2 linked regions of the Magnetofaba australis IT-1 genome follow. The protein of the gene in region 1 interacts with the protein of each later gene in a pairwise test. Links are inferred from orthologs where the notes say so. Each region holds a gene or a part of one and is shown on either strand. Other genes may lie near its edges.

The links.
Region 2: the proteins of mrdA (region 1) and MAIT1_RS06420 interact in binary tests that used the Escherichia coli proteins (3 or more experiments, as listed by UniProt). The link is inferred for Magnetofaba australis IT-1 from one-to-one orthologs.

Annotation. Positions count from the first base shown.
Region 1 is NZ_LVJN01000020.1:1,011,694-1,016,291, forward strand. The notes cover bases 754-3,745. They hold mrdA (penicillin-binding protein 2), read left to right. Parts: upstream 754-1,332; coding sequence 1,333-3,159; downstream 3,160-3,745. Other genes in these bases: mreC (rod shape-determining protein MreC), read left to right, coding at 754-822; mreD (rod shape-determining protein MreD), read left to right, coding at 837-1,352; rodA (rod shape-determining protein RodA), read left to right, coding at 3,197-3,745. In the rest of the region: more of mreC, read left to right, coding at 1-753; more of rodA, read left to right, coding at 3,746-4,357; lpxD (UDP-3-O-(3-hydroxymyristoyl)glucosamine N-acyltransferase), read left to right, coding at 4,385-4,598. UniProt on the Escherichia coli protein: Catalyzes cross-linking of the peptidoglycan cell wall. Responsible for the determination of the rod shape of the cell. Is probably required for lateral peptidoglycan synthesis and maintenance of the correct diameter during lateral and centripetal growth.
Region 2 is NZ_LVJN01000018.1:40,428-44,604, reverse strand. The notes cover bases 1-3,374. They hold MAIT1_RS06420 (penicillin-binding protein 1A), read left to right. Parts: upstream 1-384; coding sequence 385-3,174; downstream 3,175-3,374. Other genes in these bases: MAIT1_RS06425 (hypothetical protein), read right to left, coding at 1-227. Outside these bases: MAIT1_RS06410 (chemotaxis protein CheX), read right to left, coding at 3,633-4,177. UniProt on the Escherichia coli protein: Cell wall formation. Synthesis of cross-linked peptidoglycan from the lipid intermediates.

The DNA.
Region 1 (4,598 bases):
CAAGGTCTCGCCGCCTTTGTGCTGATGCTGGTGGCGCTGTTCCTGATGCTGTCGGTGCGTCCGGGCGATCAGCAGGGCATGAACTCCGCACAATCCCTGGTTTTGGATATTATGGGCGGTCTGCAACGGCTGATCCTGTCGCCGGTGGAGGCGACCCGCGCGGCGGGCGAGCGCATCGATGACCTGATGGCGCTGGACGCCGAGAATCGCCGCCTCAAGCGCGAACTGGCGCGCATGGCGCCGCTGCAGCTGCGCGCCGAGGAGTTGCGGCGCGAGAACCAGCGCCTCAAAGAGCTGCTGAGCATGCCAGCCGACCCGCTGTATGGCAAACTGGCCGCGCGGGTGATCGGCGACTCCTCCTCGGCCTTCGCCCACTCCCTGATGATCAACGCCGGTCGCGACAGCGGCGCCGCTCTCGATAGCGTGGTGATGGGCGCGCGCGGCCTGGTGGGGCGCGTGATCCAGTTGGGCGAGAAACACAGCCTGGTGCTGTCGATTCTGGACGTCAACTCGCGGGTGCCGGTGATGGCGCAGCGTTCGCGCATCAAGGCCATGGCCGCGGGGGCCAATGATCGTCTGCTGCGGCTGGAGTTCGTCGCCCGCGAGGCGGACCTGGAGGCGGGCGATCTGATCATCACCTCCGGCAGCGGCGGCGTGTTTCCCAAGGAGTTGGCGGTGGGCCATGTGGTGTCGCTGCAGAGCGTCAAGGCGGGGCTGTTCCAAACCGCCTGGGTCAAACCCATTGCGGATTTCGACCGTCTGGAAGAGGTGCGTCTGCTCACCCCCGCCACGCTGCCTGATGACCGCCTGGCGGCCCAGTAGGCCGGGGTGAGGCGGTGATTCTGGCTTCTCTCAGCCGCTGGATCCCGGCGTTGACGCTGATTCTGGCGGTGGCCATTCAGGAGCTTGCCCTGCCGTGGCGCGCATGGTCGGTGTTCCGGCCCGATCTGGCGCTGTTGTGTCTCTTCTACTGGCGGCTCTATCGTCCCGACCTGTGCGGTCCTCTGCTGGCGTTTCTGATCGGTCTGCTCATCGATATGGTCAGCGGCGCGCCGCTGGGGCTCAACGCGTTCAGCAAGACGCTGTTCATTCTGCCCATCAGCTACTTTGGCGCGCGTCTGCGGGCCACCGATTTTCTGTTTTTGCTACCGGTGGTGGCGCTGCTGGGCGCCGGTGAGCAGTTGGTGCAGTGGGTCACGCTGCTGCCGCTGCAACAGGGCTGGGCGCGCTGGGATCTGGTGGCCGGTCGGGTGATCAGCACGGCGCTGTGCGCGCCGCTGGTGGTGGCGGGGCTGATTCATCTGCACCGCACATGGTTGGAGGAGACGCCGGGTGCTGGAAGACGATCATGAACGCTTCCGCGTGGATGCGCGCCGCCGGGTGTTGACCTTGGGGGTCGGCGCCGCCGGTTTGTTCGCCGTGTTGATCGGACGCCTGTTCAATTTGCAGGTGTTGCGCGGCGGCGCCTATCGCGATCTGGCCGAGAACAACCGCATCAGCCTGCAGCCGCTGCCGGCCCCGCGCGGACGCGTATTCGATCGCTTTGAGCGCATGCTGGTGGAGAACAGCCCCAACTACCGCTTGGTGGCGATTCCCGAAATCAGCGGGCCGGTGAGCGAGCTGGTGGGGCGTATCCGTCAGATCACGGAACTCAGTGACGAGCAGATCGAACAGGTCCTCAAACAGGCCAAACGTCAACGCGCCTTTCTGCCGCTGAAGATCAAATCCCACCTGTCATGGTCCGAACTCAGCCGCATTGAAACCCGCATTCATGAATTGCCCGGAGTGGAGATTCAGGCCCAAGCGCGGCGCCACTATCCCCATGGCGCGCTGCTGGCCCACGTGCTGGGCTACCTGGGCGAAGTGACCGAACGCGACCGCAAGCGCTTCCCCAACTTTCGCTATCGCGCAGGCGATTTGATCGGCAAGACCGGCATCGAGCGCGCATTTGAGACCCAGTTGCGCGGCCACGAAGGGGTGCGCGAAATGGAGGTCAACGCCATCGGTCGGCGGGTGCGCGAGCTGGCCCGGCGCGAGCCCGATCAGGGGCGCGATCTGACCCTCACCATCGATCTGGATCTGCAGCGAGACGCCGAAGCGGCGTTGGGGGAGAACTCCGGCGCGGTGGTGGCGCTGGACCCGCGCAATGGCGAGGTGCTGGCCATGGCCAGTTCGCCCTCGTACGACCCCAACCGCTTCATCGAAGGGTTTCGCAGCGACGAGTGGCGCGAGCTGATCACCGACCCATTCCGCCCGCTCTCCAACAAGGCGGTGCAGGGGCGCTACCCGCCTGGCTCCACCTTCAAGATCGTGGTGGCGCTGGCGGCGCTGGAGTCGGGCAAAATTTCGCCCCATGAGAAACTCTTCTGCGGCGGCCATCTGACGCGCCATGATCACCGTTTTCACTGCTGGCGGCGCGGCGGCCATGGTTCAGTCAATCTCAAGCAGGCCATGGCGCAATCGTGTGACGTCTACTTCTATCGGGTGGCCGAAAAGCTTGGCATCGACACCATTCACGATATGGCCGACCGCCTGGGATTCGGTCGCCAAAGCGGCATTGCGCTGGGCGGCGAGCGGCGCGGCATCAACCCGTCGCGGGAGTGGAAAAAGGCCAATCTGGGTAAGATCTGGTTCCCCGGCGAAACGCTGATCAGCGCCATTGGTCAGGGCTATAATCTGGCCACGCCGCTGCAACTGGCCAACATGATGGCGGCGGTGGCCAATGGCGGCGTGCTCTACAAGCCGACGCTGGTGCGTCCGGCGCGTGGGCGCGAGCCGCAGGTGCTGCGCCACACCCGCTTGCGGCCCGAGGATCTGGCGTTCGTCAAGGAGGCCTTGGAGGAGGTGGTGCACGGCGCCCGCGGCACCGCCCATAACGGACGCCCGGAGCTGGTGCGCGCAGGCGGCAAGACCGGCACCTCTCAGGTGGTGCGGCACAAGCGCGAGGCCTCAGGCAAGATCATCAAGGATGACGACCCGACCCTGCGCGATCACGCCCTGTATGTCTCTTACGCCCCGGCGGACGATCCGGTGCTGGCCATCGCGGCGGTGGTGGAGCATGGCGGCGGCGGCGGCTCGGTGGCGGCGCCGGTGGTGAAACAGGTGATGGATGGCCACTTCGCCCGCCGCAAGCAGTGGTGGGAGCGGCGCGCGTTATGAATACGACCTGTGCGCAACAGCTGGGGAGGGGCGGGGTATGAGCGCAAACAGCGGTAAACGCAGCGCGCCTTTGACCCAGGCCGAGCCAACCAGCAGCTTGCAGGAGCGCCTCTATCGCTTTCCCTGGGGCTTGTTGATTACGCTGCTGCTCATCGTCGCCGTCGGGCTGCTGGTGCTCTATTCGGCGGTGGGCGGCGGCGAGAGCAGTCAGATGTTGATCAAACAGGGCGTGCGGGTGGCGGTGGCGTTTGTCCTGATGCTGCTTATCGCCTTCTCCGGCGAGAAGTTCTATCGCCGCCACGCCTATACCCTCTATCTGCTGGTGGTGGTGCTGCTGGTGGTGGTGTTCCTCTCCGGGGTGATCGGCATGGGCGCGCGGCGCTGGCTCGATCTGGGGGTGGTGCGCCTGCAGCCGTCGGAGTTGATGAAGGTGGCGCTGGTGCTGGCGTTGGCGCGCTACTTCCATGATCGCGGCGCCATCAAGCGTTTCGGCTGGCGCGAAATCTGGCCGCCGCTGCTGATGCTGGCGCTGCCCATGGCGCTGATCCTCAAACAGCCCGACCTGGGCACCGCGCTGGCGGTGGCGGCGGCGGGCGGGGTGGTGATCTTTGTTGCCGGACTGCCGTGGCGCATCCTCATTGGCGGCGCGCTGGCCGCCGCCGCCGCCGCGCCGCTGCTGTGGCAGGGGCTGCACGACTACCAGCGCCGCCGGGTGATGACCCTGTTTTCGCCGGAGGAGGATCCGCTGGGGGCGGGCTACCATATCATTCAATCCAAAATCGCCGTGGGCTCTGGCGGCATTGTGGGCAAGGGTTTTCTGGCGGGGAGTCAGAATCGCTTGGACTTTCTACCCGAGCGTCATACCGACTTCATCTTCTCGGTGTTGGCCGAGGAGTGGGGCTTTATCGGCGCGCTGGGGCTGCTGGGGTTGTATGGTCTGATTATCGCGCGTGGGCTGCATATCGCCTTGAATGCGCGCAATCGCTTCGGCATGCTGGCGGCCACCGGTTTAACCGCCATGGTGGGGTTGCAGGTGGTGATCAATATCGGCATGGTGATTGGATTGCTGCCGGTGGTGGGCATTCCATTGCCGCTGGTCAGCTACGGCGGCAGCTCCATGTTGACCATTATGATCGCCATGGGGCTTCTGGCGCATATTAATATCCACGCCAAACCCATGAGCGGGGGCGGCGTCTAGCGCCATGGGCGCGGGGAAGGGGAGAGCATGAAGCTGTCACACATCGCCGAGGCGCTGTCGCTGGCGTGGGAGGGGGAGGATCGCGAGATTACGCGCATCACCCCGGCGCAGGATCCCGCCCCGGACGCGCTCACCTTCGCCCAAGAGAAGCGCTGGCTTACGCCGTTGCCCGCCGACGCCGTGGTGGCGATTCCCGACAAGCTCAAACCCCATCTGGCCGGGCGCAGCGCGCTGATTACGC
Region 2 (4,177 bases), on another replicon or contig:
GGACAGTGCGCCGTCACCACCGCTGGGCGTTCGGAAACCCTCGCCTGACAGGCGCTCTTGGCGCTGCCTTTGAGCCGCCAGACCACGCCATCACTGCGCGCCTGTCGCTCCAGCGTCAGCAGCGCCCCATCGGTCGCGGCGGCGGCGGGGGATTGCGCGTGCGCCGCCCCGCCGACAAACAGAGTGACGCTCAACGCCACAACGACTCCCATGATGGAACCCAACATGCGTCCTGCGCTCCCACTTATCACAACGATTTTTCCATGATCCTGAGACAGGATGGGAGTAAACTGAGCTTTTTAGTCAAAAAGATCAAGCCTACCTGGGCGCCGCGCGCTGGACAGGCGGATCATTTGAGCGCCCCGAACCGACGACAGAAGAGTTGTGCGCAAGCCCAAACGCCCATCCGCCAACAGCTATCGCAACCCCCCCGAGAAGAGACGCCCCCGCGCCATGAACGCCGACGCCGCCTCCCGTAGCGATGCGCCCAACGCCCGCCCAAAGGCGCCCAAGCCCCGCAAACGCGGTCGCTGGGGCTGGGTCAAGTGGCTGTTGTTGCTGTTTGTCGTCATCGGCGCGGTGGTCGCCGTGTTTGGCTACAGCCTCTATCTGCGCTATGCGCGCGATCTGCCCACCCTCAACAGCCTGACCGACTATCAGCCCAGCCTGATCACCCGGGTCTACGCCCGTGACTATCAACTGCTGGGCGAATTCTATATCGAACGGCGTCAATTCCTGCCCTTCGAAGACACCCCCAAGAAGCTGCTGGACGCCGTCCTCGCCATTGAGGATTCGCGCTACTATTCACGCCCCAAACTGGGCATCGATCCGCTGGGCATCGCCCGCGCCTTCGTCACCAACCTCAAGGCCGGGCGCATTGTGCAGGGCGGCTCCACCCTCACCCAGCAGGTAGCCAAAACCTTCCTCCTCTCCAGCGACAAAACCTACGTGCGCAAGCTCAAGGAGGCGATCCTCTCCTACCGCCTGGAGCAGCAGTTGGGCAAGGATGACATCCTTGAGCTCTACATCAACCAGATCTATCTGGGCGCGGGCGCCTATGGCGTGGCGTCGGCTTCACGGCTCTATTTTGACCGCGACGTCTCCGAATTGAATATGGGGCAGATCGCCCTGTTGGCGGGTCTACCCAAAGCGCCCAGCCACTACGATCCCTGGCGCCACCCGGAAGCCGCGCGCAAGCGCCAGGGGGTAGTCCTGGATCGCATGGCGGAGCTCCAGCTCATCACCGCCGCCGAGGCGCAGAAGTGGAAACAGGAGCCGCTGGGACTGGCGCGTCCGAAGCCGCCCCTGGAACAGGTGGCGCCGCACTATCTGGAGCATGTGCGCCGCAAGCTGCAGGAGGAGTGGGGCTCCCGCCGCCTCTATCGCGGCGGCCTGGACGTCTACACCTCGCTGGACCCGGTCAAGCAGCGCGCGGCGCAAGCGGCGGTCAAACAGGGCTTGCTGGAGTATAACGACCGCCATGGCTATCGCGGCCCGCTGGAGGAGCTGGGTGGCGCGCCCACCGCCGCAGCCCAGGCCAAATGGCGCGAATCCGTGGCGGAAGAGCCGCGCTCGCCCTCCGGCTATTACAAGGCGCTCACGCTGTCGGTAAGCGGCGGCGCCAAGGGCGCGGCCAAACTGCTGCTGGCCGACGGCAAAACCGTGGCGCTGGGCCTGCCTGGAGTCAAATGGGCGCGAGAGCAGCGCACCGAAAAACGCTACCTGGGCCCCACCATCAAACGCGTGTCGCAAGTGCTGAAAGCGGGGGATGTGGTGTTGCTGGATATTGAGCGCCGCATCGCGCCGCCAGCCCCGCGCAAAAAGGGCGACGTCGCCCCCGCACAGCCGAACGAGCCCAAGGTTGACGAAATCATCACCCTAGCCCAAGAGCCCGACGCCGAGGCCGCATTGGTCAGCCTCGACCCCCACACCGGTCAGGTGCTGGCCATGGTGGGCGGCTACGACTTCGCCATCAGCGAGTTCAACCGCGCCACCCAGGGCCGCCGCCTGCCTGGTTCGTCGTTCAAGCCCATTGTCTACGCCACCGCCATGGCCAATGGCTACAACCCCACCAGTCGGGTTGATGACAGCCCCATGCCGGTGCCCTATCGCGACCCGCTCACCGGCGAGACCAAAATCTGGAAGGCGGAGAACTACGAGCGCGTCTTCTATGGCCCCACCACCCTGCGCGTGGCGCTGGAGCACTCGCGCAACCTGGTCACCATTCGCCTGCTCAAGCAGCTGGGCATCGATCAGGTGGTGGCCATGGCCGACCGCTTCGGCCTGACCATCCCCGAAGGCCAACAGGAGCTCTCCCTGGCGCTGGGCACCATCGGCTTCTCGCCGCTGCAGATGGCCAGCGCCTATGCGGTGTTCGCCAATGGCGGCAAGTTGGTCAAACCGGTCTACATCGCCCGCGTGCAGGATCCGCTGGGCCGCACCGTCTACCGCCATGGCGGCGGCGACTGCCTGTTGTGCCATCAGGAGCCGCGCAGCGACGCCCCCGCCGACCTGCTGCACAGCGCCTTTGCCGCCTCCCAACCTGCGGCGGAGCCGCCTGAAGAGGGCGATGACGACCCCTCCACCGACGAAGACGTGAAAAACGCTTCACCGTTTGGCCAGCAGGTGATCTCCTCGGAGGTGGCCTATCAAGTCACCAGCATCCTCAAAGGGGTGATCACCCACGGCACCGGTCGTCGCGCGCGGGTGCTCAATCGCCCCGTGGCGGGCAAAACCGGCACCACCAACGACCTGCGCGACGCCTGGTTCCTGGGCTTTGCCCCCTCCCTGGTCACCGCCGTGTGGGTGGGCCGCGACGACTACAAGCCGCTCGGATACAAAGAGACCGGCTCACGCGCGGCGCTGCCGATCTGGACCGATTACATGAAGTCCGCCCTGGCCGACCAGCCGCGCACCGACTTCCCGGTGCCCGACGGCATCTATTTGGAATCTGTGGATGGCGCCACCGGCGGACCGCTCACCGATCAGACCAAGCGGGTGGTGTTGGAAGCTTTCAAGAAGGGCGATGTGCGCTCTCAGGGCGTGGCGGCGACTCCCGGCGTGCCCAGCTGGGGCGGCAGTGTAACGCCCCACGGCGCGCCGACTCCGGGCGCCTCGGGCTCTGGCGCCGCCACAGGCGGTCATGTGCTGGATCTGGAACCGGGCGTCTACTGATATTTTCAGGCGAATTCAAAATTGCACAGTGGCGATTTTGAAAATGGAAGATATCGAGGGCTTTGCCCTTGAGCACCTTTACTCAGCCAGATTCAGAATTGGACATTGGTGGTTTTTGGACAGGAAAGATATCGAGGGCTTTGCCCTCGAGTTCCCAAGATCAACAGACACACCGTGGGCTCCGCCCACACCCGCTGGGGGCGCGGCCCCCAGACGATTTGGCAGGATTGCCAAATCGGACTCGCGCAGCGAGCCCGAAGGGTGAGGGCCATGGATGGCCCGAATCACCCCGCCGCCGACCAGTCGGCGACCAATAGCCAGCGTAGCCGGGCCTACGTCACGTAAACATTTGGCGCTCTGTACAATTTTGGATTGCGTTGACTCAATATCAGTGCGAGGAATGGCGCAGGGAAACAGGCTGCGCCCTGAAGCGGGCGCGGCAGGATGGGAGGCGCGGCTTACAGCCCCTCTTTTTCAATGCGCTCGATCTCTTCGCGGATCAGCTTTTCGGCCACATCCGGCAGCGCGGCGCGCACCTGTTGGCGGCTCTCATCAGTCAGAATTTCGTTCAGCTTCTGCGCCAGCGCTTCGCGCACGGCGTCTTTGATCTGCTCTTCGCTCATACCCGCTCCTTGCGCGGTGTCTCCCGCGTCCTCTTGATCCACCACCGCCAGACCAAACTGCGCCACTTCGCTCTGTTCCAGCTCCTCCAAGCGATAGTAGACCTCACACAAAAAGGTCTCGCCGCTCTCCAGAGTGAAGTCCTGCGAACAGCAGGCGAATGAGTGGTCGCTGCGCACCGAGTGCCCGGTTCCATCGATGAACACCGGCGGCGTCAGACTGATATGGCCGATGCTCTCCTCCAGCCGCGATTGCAGACCACCGGCGATCATATTGGCCATCTCGGCGTAGGCGTCCTGCATCTCGTCATCCATGCTTTCGCGCTCTTCGCCCAACAGCGCTCCCGCCAGTTCACGGGCGCCGCCATCGGGCGCGGCCAGTC